Regions from separate parts of the Bartonella japonica genome, predicted to be linked through region 1. Evidence: predicted binding sites of a transcription regulator. Region 1 holds the regulator's gene; the other holds the start of a gene.
What was found. Region 1 encodes HrcA, which represses chaperone genes, less so after heat shock. Its sites were predicted from a motif close to GTTAGCACTCNCNNNNNGNGAGTGCTAAC; they were not measured.
Positions count from the first base shown of each region.

Region 2: groES (co-chaperone GroES) is a predicted target of HrcA. The motif match lies at 2,387-2,415, and genes of this name have one in related genera.

Region 1 is NZ_JBEPLT010000001.1:268,762-275,541, reverse strand. It holds gene ABID39_RS01200 (PTS sugar transporter subunit IIA) at 1-215, shown strand, start outside; gene ABID39_RS01195 (HPr family phosphocarrier protein) at 240-536, shown strand; gene thpR (RNA 2',3'-cyclic phosphodiesterase) at 1,442-1,981, shown strand; gene grpE (nucleotide exchange factor GrpE) at 2,085-2,747, opposite strand; gene hrcA (heat-inducible transcriptional repressor HrcA) at 2,872-3,942, opposite strand; gene rdgB (RdgB/HAM1 family non-canonical purine NTP pyrophosphatase) at 4,258-4,905, shown strand; gene hemW (radical SAM family heme chaperone HemW) at 4,902-6,101, shown strand.
Region 2 is NZ_JBEPLT010000018.1:5,784-12,563, forward strand. It holds gene ABID39_RS06845 (hypothetical protein) at 142-384, shown strand; gene fumC (class II fumarate hydratase) at 853-2,241, opposite strand; gene groES (co-chaperone GroES) at 2,463-2,759, shown strand; gene groL (chaperonin GroEL) at 2,817-4,460, shown strand; partial or broken gene ABID39_RS06865 (hypothetical protein) at 4,584-4,919, shown strand; gene ABID39_RS06870 (zinc ribbon domain-containing protein YjdM) at 5,445-5,780, shown strand; gene ABID39_RS06875 (NifU family protein) at 6,273-6,780, opposite strand, start outside.

The sequences.
Region 1 (6,780 bases):
ATGGTGTCATTATATTAACAGATGTGTTCGGTGGAACTCCGTCAAATATAGCCGTCCCTGCTATTGAAAAAGGACGGGTCGAAATGATTGCAGGTGTCAACCTACCTATGCTCATTAAATTGATTTCTATTCGCCAGTGCCCTGATATTTCATTAACAGAAGCTTTAAGAATAGCACAAGAAGCAGGACGTAAATATATTAATGTGCCAATATGATTATATAGCGGATAATTAACACTCATGCTTTCCAAGTCCCCTCTTCCCTCTATACTAAGTCGTCATTTCAATATTTCTAATAAGCGTGGGTTGCATGCGCGCGCTTCTGCAAAATTTGTCCAAATTGTTGACAATTTTGACGCCATTGTTGAAGTTGAAAAAGATGGAAAAATCGTTGGTGGATCATCAATCATGGGGCTTATGATGTTAGCGGCTTCACCTGGGTGCAATCTTACTATTCGCGTTTCAGGACCAGAAGCAACTGACGCACTCGATGCTCTTGAAAAACTCATTAATAATAAATTTGGAGAGGAGAACTAAAGTTTCTTACTTTCAAAAAGCTATGATTACTCTTAAAATAAGGAAGAATTTCTTGCCATTATTATTTTGACTGGCTATTTTTCGGAGCAACATGCTAGTATCATTATCATATCTTCCAGCTCATGCTAGTGTAATAACCCCTTGAATTTAGACGATCCATAAGAAGTCTTTTAGTCATTTTTTAAACAGTTTTTACCCACGATATAGCCATACTTACAACGTATAAGCGAATAGTTTTTGATTCAATATAAACAGACTTGAAACGAAACAAACTTACAATATTCGCAGCTAAAACTCAATATAAAAACAATAAATTACCATTATAAATCAATGATTTGCTATTAAACTTATCAATTCTCATATCTATTATGGATTGGCATTCTAGTTATTAGTTAAATGTAAGTGCTCATAGAAATTGTATCATGCATAATATTTGTGTTTGCTTTTATTACCAGCTGTGTGCAACAAATTTGAATATTTTCTGCTGTGTGTTGTTGTTATCGCACTGAACATATGTGAATAATATTTACAAAAAAGAGAAAAATTTATCCCTTGATTATATATGTTCGCCTTTAAGCTCATTTAGAAAAAGTAAAAAGACCTCACAATGAGAAATTCATCAACTTTCTTCATCTTAAACTGTATTTATGATGTTTATAGATAAAATTATAATCAACCTTTTCTGCATATTCTTGTGAAGTAACACCTAAAAATACAACTTTTAGTGCATCATAACTATTTTTTTAAGATTCATAAGCTTTGTGAATTCAATTCATCATTATAGAGCAAAATATTTTTTAGATATTATTTTTCTGCATGATTGCCTTACCTGTAATGGTACACTGCATTTTCAACTCGTTCACCATTATGTTTGCGTTAGCATCTTTTCACTCTAAGGAGATATCATGTATCGTTTGTTTAGTGCTCTTCAAACTCCTCAACAAATAACAGAAGCGCTCACATCGCTACAAAATGGTTTACCAAATGCACAATGGATTAATCCGAAAAATTTTCATGTCACTTTATCTTTTTTTGGTGAAGTTGAAAGCGCTGTAGCTGATAAACTTATATGTGCCTTTGATACGATAAAACTCCCTCCTTTTGTATTACGAACAAAAGGTTTTGAAGTTTTTAGTTCAAAAAATATTCCATATTCTCTTGTTGTCCGCATTGAACCTTGTGAAAGCCTCAATCTTTTACACGAAAAAATGCAATATATTCGAAACAGCTTAGGGTTACCCCCTGATAAAAAACAATTTATTCCGCATATTACTCTTGCACGACTGCTTAATATTAAGCCTGATGATCTTTCTTCTTATCTCTTTTCTCGAGGTAATTTTTTATTTCCTCCTTTTGAGATTGATCATTTTGTTTTATTATTATCGCCATCTCCCTTAAGTTATGCCTCATATATTGTAAAAGGGAACTGGAAACTTCAAAGATAAAAGGGTGCCGTAACAACCCTTTATAATTCCCTTTAGTCAAATAGCTCATAAAATTGAGTTGTTGTGATGTTATATTTTTGCGTTCGTATCGCTATTGTATATTTCAAGCAGAATCAGACGCGACAGAAGATTCTTTCATTCCCCCTTTGGCGACACCAACTATAGCGGGACGCAAAACACGTTCACCGATAATATAACCCGCCTGAACAACTTGCTGAACGGTATTATCTGGTACCTCGGAATTAGGGATTTCAAACATTGCTTGATGAAAATGAGGATCAAATTTTTGCCCTTCTGGGTAAATTTTTTGCACTCCATGGCGCTCTAGAGCTGCCATCATTGCACGCTCCGTCATTTCCACACCCTCAGCTAATGTTTTCAAGCCAGAATCATTCTCTTTTTCCTCTTCTGGAATAGCTTCCAAAGCACGATTAAGATTATCAGAAACAGATAACATATCCCGTGCAAAATTAGCGATTGAATAGGTCTTCGCATCCGCCACATCACGCGCAGTACGACGTCGAAGATTTTCCATATCTGCAGCAAGACGTAAAAGTTGATCTTTTAATTCTTTATTTTCAGCCTGCAAAGCAGTTAAAGGATCAATAGACTCATTGCCTTCTTCTTCAACTTCTGCACGTGCCTCTGCTTCACGTGTTTTTAAAAATTCATCAGCAGCCTGTTTAAGCGCATCACGATCAGCTGGATTTTTCAAATCGCAATTTTCAAATGAAGCGTCAGTAAATTTGTTTTTTTCATCAGACATAAAAATTCTATTCCTTCATAAGATTTGTTATTCTCGATATTGAAATTTTAGATACAAAAATCAAGGGGGCTTTACGTATTTTAATAGAATGCATATCTATAGGATAAATATCTACCTTATCATTTTAACGCAAGAGTTGTGACACAAGTTGAGCGGTGTAATCAACCATGGGAACAATTCTCGCATAATTAAGGCGTGTAGGACCAATAACTCCTAAAGCACCAATGACTCTTTGCTTTGAATCACGATAAGGCGCAACCACTAAAGAAGAACCAGAAAGTGAAAATAACTTATTTTCCGAACCAATAAAAATACGAACTCCAGACCCTTCATCTGCTAAATCAAGTAACTGCGCCATACTTTCACGTGTTTCTAAATCATCAAACAAGTGTCGTAGACGCTCTAAATCCTCTTCTACCTTCACATCTTCAAGTAAATTACTTCGCCCACGTACAATAAGGTGTATTTTATGATCAGCATCTTCTCCACCCCAAAGAGCTAATCCTGTTTCAACAAGATGATGAGACAAATGATCGAGTGCAGCGCGTGTTTCTGAGCATAAACGTGCAATTTCTTCTTTAGCTTCACTCAACGTACGCCCCTGAATATGGGCATTGAGAAAATTCGTTGCCTCTGTCAATTGTGCATGGGTAACCCCTTCTGGTAAATGAATAATACGGTTTTCAACCTCACCTTGTTGAGTCACTAAGACAGCAAGAGCATGTTCTCCATCAAGGCGTACAAATTCAATATGCTTCAATGTTCCTTCGTGTTTTGCTGCTAAAACAAGCCCTGCCCCACGTGAAAGATCTGAAAGAACTCGGCTTGCCTGAATGAAAAAATGTTCTACTGACTGCGCATGGCCAGCTTCCTTGACTTGTATTGCAATATTTTCGCGTTCTTCATTTGGCAATTCACCGGCTTCCATAAATGCATCAACAAAAAATCGTAAGCCTGATTGTGTAGGCATACGCCCAGCAGATACATGAGGAGCATAAATCAAACCGAGATGTTCGAGATCACTCATGACATTACGAATTGTCGCAGGTGATAATGTCTGTTGCAAAAGCCGTGAAAGATTTCGTGAACCCACAGGTTCACCATCATTAAGATAAGCCTCAACAATATGGCGAAAAATATCACGTGAACGTTTATCAAGATATTTTAGTGCATCGTCAATAGGTCTATACTTCATTATAATTATTTCACTACTTTAAAAATACTCTCTTCTTATATAAGTTCTGCCAAGGTACGGTCAAATAATCTAAAGCAGTGCGAAAGCATATTATGTATTTATCATAAAAAATGCTATCATCAAAGACAAAGAACCACGTATATATCTTTTCAATTATTTTCCTTACAAAATATGAAAGGTTTCATTTAAGTGAAATATCAATCAATATCCAAAAAAATTGCAAAGATTGTATTACATAAAATCTGGCAAAACCCGTATTGAATGTTTAAGCTGGTTTTTTAGTATAGACCCCCTTTCATTTCTGGAGAAATGTATATGAGAAGCATAACAGACAAAAAACTCGTCATTGCTACACATAACACCGGTAAATTGCATGAAATTACCACTTTGGTCTCTCCTTTCGGTTTAACAATCCAATCAGCAAAAGAGCTCGGATTGCCAGAACCACAAGAAACAGGAATAACATTTGAAGAAAATGCCTACATAAAAGCTTTTTCAGCAGCAAAAAATACAGGAATTCCTGCTCTTTCTGATGATTCAGGCTTGGAAGTAGATGCGTTGAATGGAGCGCCAGGCGTTTATACAGCTGATTGGGCAGTTCAACCCGATGGAACACGTGACTTTCCAAAAGCAATGCAAAAAATAGAAGATGAACTCCAAAAAATTGGAGCTCATGAAAAAAGCCAACGAAAATGCCGTTTTATATCAGTCATCTGTATTGCATGGCCCGATGCTCATGCAGATTATTTCCACGGCAGCGTTGAAGGTATATTCGTTTGGCCTCCACGTGGAAACAAAGGTTTTGGTTTTGATCCAATTTTTTTACCAGATGGATATGTCAACACCTTTGGCGAAATGTCGACAGAGCAAAAACATGGATGGAAACTCAATGATAAAACACCTCTTTCACATCGTGCACGTGCTTTCAAACTTTTAGCAGAAAACCTTTTGACACTGTCATGAATGAACCTTTTGGTATTTACATTCATTGGCCCTTTTGCGCTGCAAAATGTCCTTATTGTGATTTTAACTCACATGTTCGTGTCCATGGCGTTGATCAACCACGTTTTGTAACCGCCTTTAAACGCGAAATAGAAACACAGTATCATAAAATAGGTCCACGCCATATTACGAGTATTTTTATTGGTGGAGGAACACCTTCTCTTATGACACCTCAGACTGTTGATGCCTTGTTGCAAACACTTGCAAAAAAGTGGACAGTTGATAATAAAGTTGAAATTACGCTGGAAGCAAACCCATCAAGTGTGGAAGCAGAACGCTTTCGTGGATATCGTGCAGCAGGCGTTAACCGTTTGTCCCTCGGTGTACAAGCACTCAATGATAAAGCACTGCGACAACTTGGCCGTCTCCACGATGTAAAACAAGCTCTTCACGCTATTGCTTTAGCGCGGGAGATTTTTCCCCGTTTATCTTTTGACTTAATCTATGCCCGTCCCGAACAAACACTCGAACAATGGAAATACGAACTTTTTCAAGCAATTGAATTGGCTGCAGACCACCTTTCTCTTTACCAACTGACTATCGAAGAAGGAACAGCTTTTAAACGGCTTTATGCCGCAGGAAGGCTTATCCTTCCCACTTCAGAACTCGCAGCAGACATGTATCATCTTACTCAAGAAATAACTGCACAGCATGGACTTCCCGCTTATGAAATCTCAAATCATGCAATTCCTGGTGCTGAATCAGCACACAATCTTCTCTATTGGCGTTATCATGAATATGCGGGTTTTGGTCCAGGAGCCCACGGTCGCTTTATTGAGCACTCACCGAATCATTCCTCTGTTTCTTCAAAATCATCCTCTTCTCCGATCGAACACCGTGAACGTTATGTCACAATAAATGAAAAATATCCCGAACATTGGCTCGAATTGGTAGAAACTATAGGACATGGCTGTGTTGAAACAGAACAATTAACCACTAAGCAACAAGCAAATGAAATGCTCCTCATGGGCTTGCGTCTTTGCGAAGGTTTAGATCTTTCGCGTTATGAAATCTTAAACCCCAAAAGATTACCAATAGAAAAACTTATTAACTTACAAAAACAAGGACTCTTGAAAATGTCAGGAAACCAGCGCTTAAAAGCAACAAGCAAAGGACGAATTCTGCTTGATCACATCATCAGCCAATTGGCAAACTAAAATCTCTATGATTCTTATCTACCACCATATCAATTGTAATGTAATCTTTACGGTTTTTAATTTGCCGTAAAGGTGTTTTTGCAAAAATAATCACTTCCTCTTGAAAAAACATCTCTCAAAAAATTTATTTTTATACAGAAACTTTAGAATATAATATCCTGTCCATTATACACTACCCTTGGCATTTGTTGAGATACAAGCTGTACATCGCCATTATATCATCCTCTATTCTAAACAACTCATGATCTCATACAACAATCAAGGTATTACTATATTTAACAAGAAAATATTTTCAACATAGCAAAAACAACATTTTCATCGCCTTAATTTAGTCTTTTAAGACAAAAAACTGAAATAATTCTCTTTCAACTTATATTAAAAACGTTTTATTTCAATTTTAAAAAACGTAAAAAAATACTATAACTTACTGAACTTAATAATTTCGCAAATCTATATTACTGTAACTTCCTTAAAATTTTTAAGATTTTTGTATTCCCTCTAATAGAGATAGAATCTTTAGCTAATGAGCTGGTGACACCATTTTTAAAGGATTATCAAGCGTTATTATTTGTATGTGAGAAGGAGAGAATTTTGCTTCTTGGGACAAGAAAAGCCTCCCTTAGAAGCAACCAAATATGAAAGCTAGCTCCACAATTAACTGCTTCTATTGTTATACTTC
Region 2 (6,780 bases), on a different contig from region 1:
AAATATACACGTGTCTGATTAAAAAGGATCGTCAGCTATTGTGTAGAGCTCTGTCAACAGCGTGTGCTATGGATCTGGTCGCTGAGAAAAAGGGTAAATTGTTTTGAAACACCAACGGGGTAGACGTTTTGGGGATTGCTTTTGGATTCTGGAAAAGTAATCTTTTGTAGTGAAGAAAGTTTTGGAACAGGCTCTCACTATATCTGCGAAAAAGTTTGCACATCTCATCATATCCGCGAAAAGGATAGTTTATGGGTTGTGTTATTTTGGTTAAATCTCTTTGCGATGATAGGGAAAATAGTTGCAATTGTTCAATACCATTGGCGTGGATATGGGCGTTTTTACGCGTTATGTTATGATTACGGGGGAGTGTTGCAATCTTGATTATGAGGGAATAAAGACGCCGAATCTTGTATGATTACAGTTGTAGTTGTGTGTGCATTTACCTCAAGTAGGCACGCAAATTTCTAGATTTTGCATTGAAAAGTAGATGATTTTACCTATTGTGATCTTTTTGATCAGAGCATGAGCACAAAGCAAAGTATCCGTATTTTTTCGAGAATAGAGCACGGTTCGTGGTGCGTTTATTGGGGGAAGGAATGGTGAGAGCAATTTTACAGCTTTATTCTGAGCGATATGCAAGCTCTCTGCATGAATATGTTTAAGATTCCGTAATATGTCTAGAAATTCTCTCTGTTTTGCATGCAGTGGTATTCCACTTATCTTTGTAAAAGAAGAGCACAAATTGTTTCATGCACAAGAACAATCGGACCGCGGAATGGTCCGATATTTTTAAGCTCTGTCTTCAAGAAATCTTGTCTTCAAGAAATCTATTGTGCGTTGTTTATGCGCTTATTGAGGGTGGATCATCTTTTTAGGATCAACCAGCCGGTCATAATCTTCTCCGGAAACTCCCGCTTTTAATGCTTCAACGCGTAAAGTTGTATCATTTTTATGCGCTGCTTTGGCAATTTCGGCAGCTTTTTCATAGCCAATTTCCGGCGCAAGTGCTGTCACAAGCATTAAAGAGCGCTCCATGAGAGAATGAATATGGATTCGATTAGCACTTAAGCCTTGAAGGCAGTGGAGATCAAAAGAACGCATGCAATCACCAAGAAGCGTAATGGATTGCAAAACATTATAACCAATAACAGGTTTATAAACATTGAGCTCAAAATGCCCTTGGCTTGCCGCAAATGTCACACTGGTGTGGTTGCCAAAGACTTGGCAGGCAACCATTGTCATTGCTTCACATTGAGTAGGATTAACCTTGCCTGGCATAATAGAAGATCCTGGTTCATTTTCAGGCAAGCTTAGTTCTCCTAATCCTGAACGTGGTCCCGATCCTAAAAACCGAATGTCATTGGCGATTTTAAATAAATCGGCAGCTAATGCATTGAGACTTCCATGGAAATGTGCAAGGGCACCATGATGGGCAAGTGCCTCAAATTTATTGCTGGCAGTCTTAAAGCTTATCCCTGTGAAGTCGCTGATTGTTTGTGCAAAGGCAACATCAAAACCTTTCGGCGCATTGAGTCCTGTTCCAACTGCTGTTCCTCCTTGGGCAAGCATTTGTACATCGAGAAGTGCCGTTTCGATACGTTGGCGATTGGCTTCTAATGCGGCGCGGTAGCCTGAAAATTCTTGTGCTAAAGTTAAAGGAGTTGCATCTTGCGTGTGGGTTCGTCCGATTTTAATAATATCGGAAAATTCTTCTTCTTTTTTTCTTAAAGTGGAAATCAGGGCTTCAAGAATAGGAAATAAATGTTGGTATGTTTGCAGTGTGGTGGCAATGTGAAGCGCTGTGGGAAAAGAATCGTTTGATGATTGGCTCATATTGACATGGTCATTGGGATGAACAGGTGTTTTACTGCCTAGTTTTCCTCCCAAAAGCATGCAGGCATGGTTGGCGATCACTTCATTGACATTCATATTGCTTTGCGTGCCAGAACCCGTTTGCCAAACAGAAAGGGGAAAATGCGTATCGAAGGCACCTGAGAGCACTTCGTCAGCTGCTGTAATAATTGCTTGCCCGATGTTTTGTGGGAGCTTTCCTTTTTCCATATTAACAACAGCTGCAGCCTTTTTAATAAGACTTAAGGCATAAATGATGGTAAGGGGTTGTTTTTCACTGCCAATATTAAAATTATGCAGAGAACGTTCAGTTTGTGCACCCCAATAACGGTCTTTACGTACCGAAATAGTTCCAAAGCTATCCGTTTCCTGTCGTGTTTCAACCATGTTAAGATCCTTTTATGTTCACGGGTTAATAAAAGATAGATAACGCAAAATAGAAAAAAGAGGCAAGACTTTGTAGTTTCAAGAGATAAATTATTTTAGTGCAATCCTTGACATTGAGAAGTAGGGCCTTTATATCTTAGGAGGTTTTAGCACTCGTTGTTAGAGAGTGCTAGCAAGAACTTAAGATTAATTCGGTTATATTAAGTTTTAAGGATTTAAACATGGCTAATATACAATTCCGCCCACTTCACGATCGTGTCGTTGTTCGTCGGGTTGAATCTGAAAGTAAAACTGCTGGTGGGATAATCATCCCTGATACAGCAAAAGAAAAACCTCAAGAAGGTGAAATTATTGCTGTTGGTAATGGCGCTCTCGATGATAACGGAAAGCGCGTGCCTTTAGAAGTCAAAACAGGGGATCGTATCTTGTTTGGGAAATGGTCTGGAACCGAAGTGAAGATTAATGGGGAAGACCTCTTAATCATGAAAGAATCTGACATTATGGGAATTTTGGGCTAATTTAGTCTTTCAATTTTTCATTTTGTATTATTTGAGATAACTCCAAGGAGAAATTAAATGGCTGCTAAAGAAGTCAAGTTTGGCCGTGAAGCGCGTGAGCGTTTATTGCGCGGTGTCGATATCCTTGCTAACGCTGTTAAGGTAACTTTGGGCCCTAAAGGTCGTAATGTAGTGATCGATAAATCATTTGGTGCTCCTCGCATCACAAAAGATGGTGTATCTGTTGCAAAGGAAATCGAACTCGAAGATAAGTTTGAAAATATGGGCGCACAAATGTTGCGCGAAGTTGCTTCCAAAACGAATGATATTGCTGGTGATGGAACAACAACTGCAACTGTTTTGGGACAAGCTATCGTACAAGAAGGCGTAAAAGCTGTTGCTGCGGGCATGAACCCAATGGATCTTAAACGTGGGATCGATGCTGCTGTTGATGAAGTGGTCGCAAATCTCTTCAAAAAAGCAAAAAAAATCCAAACTTCAGCAGAAATTGCACAAGTGGGAACTATTTCCGCTAATGGCGCTGAAGAAATCGGTAAGATGATTGCTGATGCCATGGAAAAAGTTGGCAATGAAGGTGTCATTACCGTGGAAGAAGCAAAAACTGCTGAAACGGAACTCGAAGTTGTGGAAGGAATGCAGTTCGATCGTGGATATCTTTCTCCTTACTTTGTCACAAATGCTGATAAAATGGTGGCTGATCTCGACGATCCTTACATCCTCATTCATGAAAAGAAATTGTCTAATTTACAATCTCTTCTTCCAGTGCTTGAAGCTGTTGTTCAATCTGGCAAACCGCTTCTTATTATTGCTGAAGATGTGGAAGGCGAAGCTTTGGCAACGCTCGTTGTCAATAAGTTGCGCGGTGGTTTGAAAATTGCTGCTGTGAAAGCTCCAGGATTTGGTGATCGTCGTAAAGCAATGCTTGAGGATATTGCAATCTTGACATCCGGTCAGGTTATTTCTGAAGATGTTGGCATTAAACTTGAAAATGTCACTTTGGATATGCTGGGACGTGCAAAGAAAGTCAATATTTCTAAAGAAAACACAACGATTATTGATGGTGCTGGACAAAAGGCTGAAATTAATGCACGCGTAAGCCAAATTAAAGCGCAGATTGAAGAAACCACTTCTGACTATGACCGAGAAAAATTGCAAGAAAGACTTGCTAAACTTGCTGGAGGTGTCGCTGTTATTCGTGTTGGTGGTGCTACAGAAGTTGAAGTGAAAGAAAAGAAAGACCGTGTTGATGATGCTTTGAATGCAACACGTGCTGCAGTTGAAGAAGGTATTGTTGCTGGTGGTGGGACTGCGTTGTTGCGTGCGGCAAGTGCTTTGACTGTTAAAGGAAACAACCCTGACCAAGAGGCAGGAATTAGTATCGTTCGTAGGGCTTTGCAAGCACCAGCGCGTCAAATTGCGACAAATGCTGGTGAAGAAGCAGCGATTATTGTTGGAAAGGTATTGGAAAATAATACGGATACCTTTGGTTACAACACTGCAACGGGTGAATTTGGTGATTTGATTGCTTTGGGAATTGTTGACCCTGTGAAGGTTGTGCGTTCTGCTCTTCAGAATGCTGCTTCTATTGCAAGCCTTCTTATCACAACAGAAGCTATGGTTGCAGAAACTCCAAAGAAAGATACTCCAATGCCTCCAATGCCTGGTGGCGGAATGGGTGGAATGGGCGGAATGGATTTCTAAGCCCTTTTATAAAGATAAAAGGAAACGGACCAATTTGGTCCGTTTTTTTTATGCGCTTTTCTATATTATAGATTTTCTTTGGCACCAAGCGGGGTATTTTCTATCGTTTGTCGGGCACAGTAAGCACCAGCGCGTCAAATTACGACAAATGCTGGTGAATCAAAAATTGTGACAAATGCTGGTGAAGAAGCAGCGATTATTGTTGGAAAGGTATTGGAAAATAATACGGATACCTTTGGTTACAACACTGCAACGGGTGAATTTGGTGATTTGATTGCTTTGGGAATTGTTGACCCTGTGAAGGTTGTGCGTTCTGCTCTTCAGAATATTTCTTTTATTGCAAGCCTTCTTATCACAACAGAAATAATGATTGCAGAAACTTTCCAAAAAGATGCTCTCGCATCTCTAATAGTTGATGGTGAAATAGCTGATGGTGAAGTGAATAGAGTGGATTGTTAGACTGTTTTCATAAAGGTAGATCAAATTGATTTGTTTTTTACTCTTTTGCTGAATGAGTGTTTTATGAAGGCATTTTTTTTTAAGAATGTTTTGGTGTTGGTATTTTAAAAGTGTTGCTCTTGCTTCTAAAATTCGGTGCTCTCATTCTATGTGCAAAATTCCAATGTTGTTTGATAACTTTTGCATTGAGACAGTTCATAATAAGAGGTATTTTTACTTATTTCAAACAATTCTTATCCATGCACTGATCTCACTTATAATTAATGTACAAGGGAATGGTTTTGATTGATCCATAATAAAAGGAAAATGAAAAAAACTTCCGTATTCGGGACGCTCATGCAATATACAAAACAGTAAATTATCTTTATAAAACAATATAAGGTCATGCATAATGACTTTGTATCTAAAAATTCTAAGAGCGCGCGCTGTATAGGTTCAGTATTTTTTCTAAATCATAGACAATTTGCACTTCTTGCTCTATGACCACTTGTATGAATGTTTTTTCTTGAACAAAAGAGGGAATGTATGAACCAGTATCCCAAATGTCCTCACTGTGGTGGACTCTATACTTATGAAGATGGTGAAAATTTTGTATGTCCTGAATGCGCACATGAGTGGGCACAAAAGAACGAAGATCCTTCTCCTTCTGATATTGTTTATGATGCCAATGGGCAGGTATTAACGAATGGGGATAGTGTTATCGTGATGAAAGATCTTAAAGTCAAAGGTACTTCATCCGTTTTAAAGAGTGGTACAAAGGTGAAGAATATTCGTCTGGTTGATGGAGATCATAATATTGACTGTAAAATTCCTGGGATTGGTCAAATGGGCTTAAAGTCGGAATTCGTTAAAAAAGCTTAGGTGGCAGAGGAGGGGGATAAAAAACTTTCTTTCTTTAACAATAAATTGATTTATAATGATCATTCATTATTTTGCGTATTATTTGTGTAGTAAATGAGAAATATGAATAAAAAAGGTTCTCTCATTGCAAGTTCTTTTTTATGAAGTAATCAAAACAATTCCCTTGCATGTTATAAGAGGAATTTGTGTATAGATAAAATCATTTAAGATAAGGATGCAAAATATTTCTTATGTGCTATTTCAATGCAAGAATTGTTGGCTGCATTGAGAGCTGATAAAGAGAATGAGACTGCTCATTTATTCTTTTGTGAGGGGCTTTCTGATCCTTTTGTGAGGGTAAGGAGGGGATGTGCGGTGGATTTTGCGTTATATTGTTTATGGTTTTTTTTTGTGATGCGAAGGAGAAGGGGAAGCCATTGTTTGTGAAATAGGGGGTGATGGTTGTGCAATGGATTGGTGCAATAATGAATTTTGGTGCAATAGAGAGGTTTTTTATTGCGGCATAGCTTCCACCCCTAGAACTTCTGGAATGAAATGGCGTAAAAGATTTTCAATACCATGTTTGAGTGTTGCTGTTGAAGAAGGACATCCAGCGCAAGATCCTCGCATATTGAGGTAAACAATACCATTTTCAAATCCGCGGAAAGTAATATCTCCACCATCATTGGCCACGGCTGGGCGAATACGTGTGTCAAGGAGTTCTTTAATTGTTAAGACGATATCAGCGTCTTTTTCTGCATAAAATTCTTCATTAAGGGCGTAGGTTTGCGCTTGTGTTGTTGCATTGCTGGTAATAACTGGGGCACCAGATAGGAAATGCTCCATAATTGTCCCTAAAATGACTGGTTTAAGATGTTGCCATTCACCTTCTTTTTTACTTACAGTAATGAAATCATAGCCCAAAAAAATACCATTAACATTTGGAATATCAAACAGTTTAGAAGCTAAAGGTGAATTTTTAGCAGCTTCTTCACGGTTACGAAATTCTAATACTCCCTCG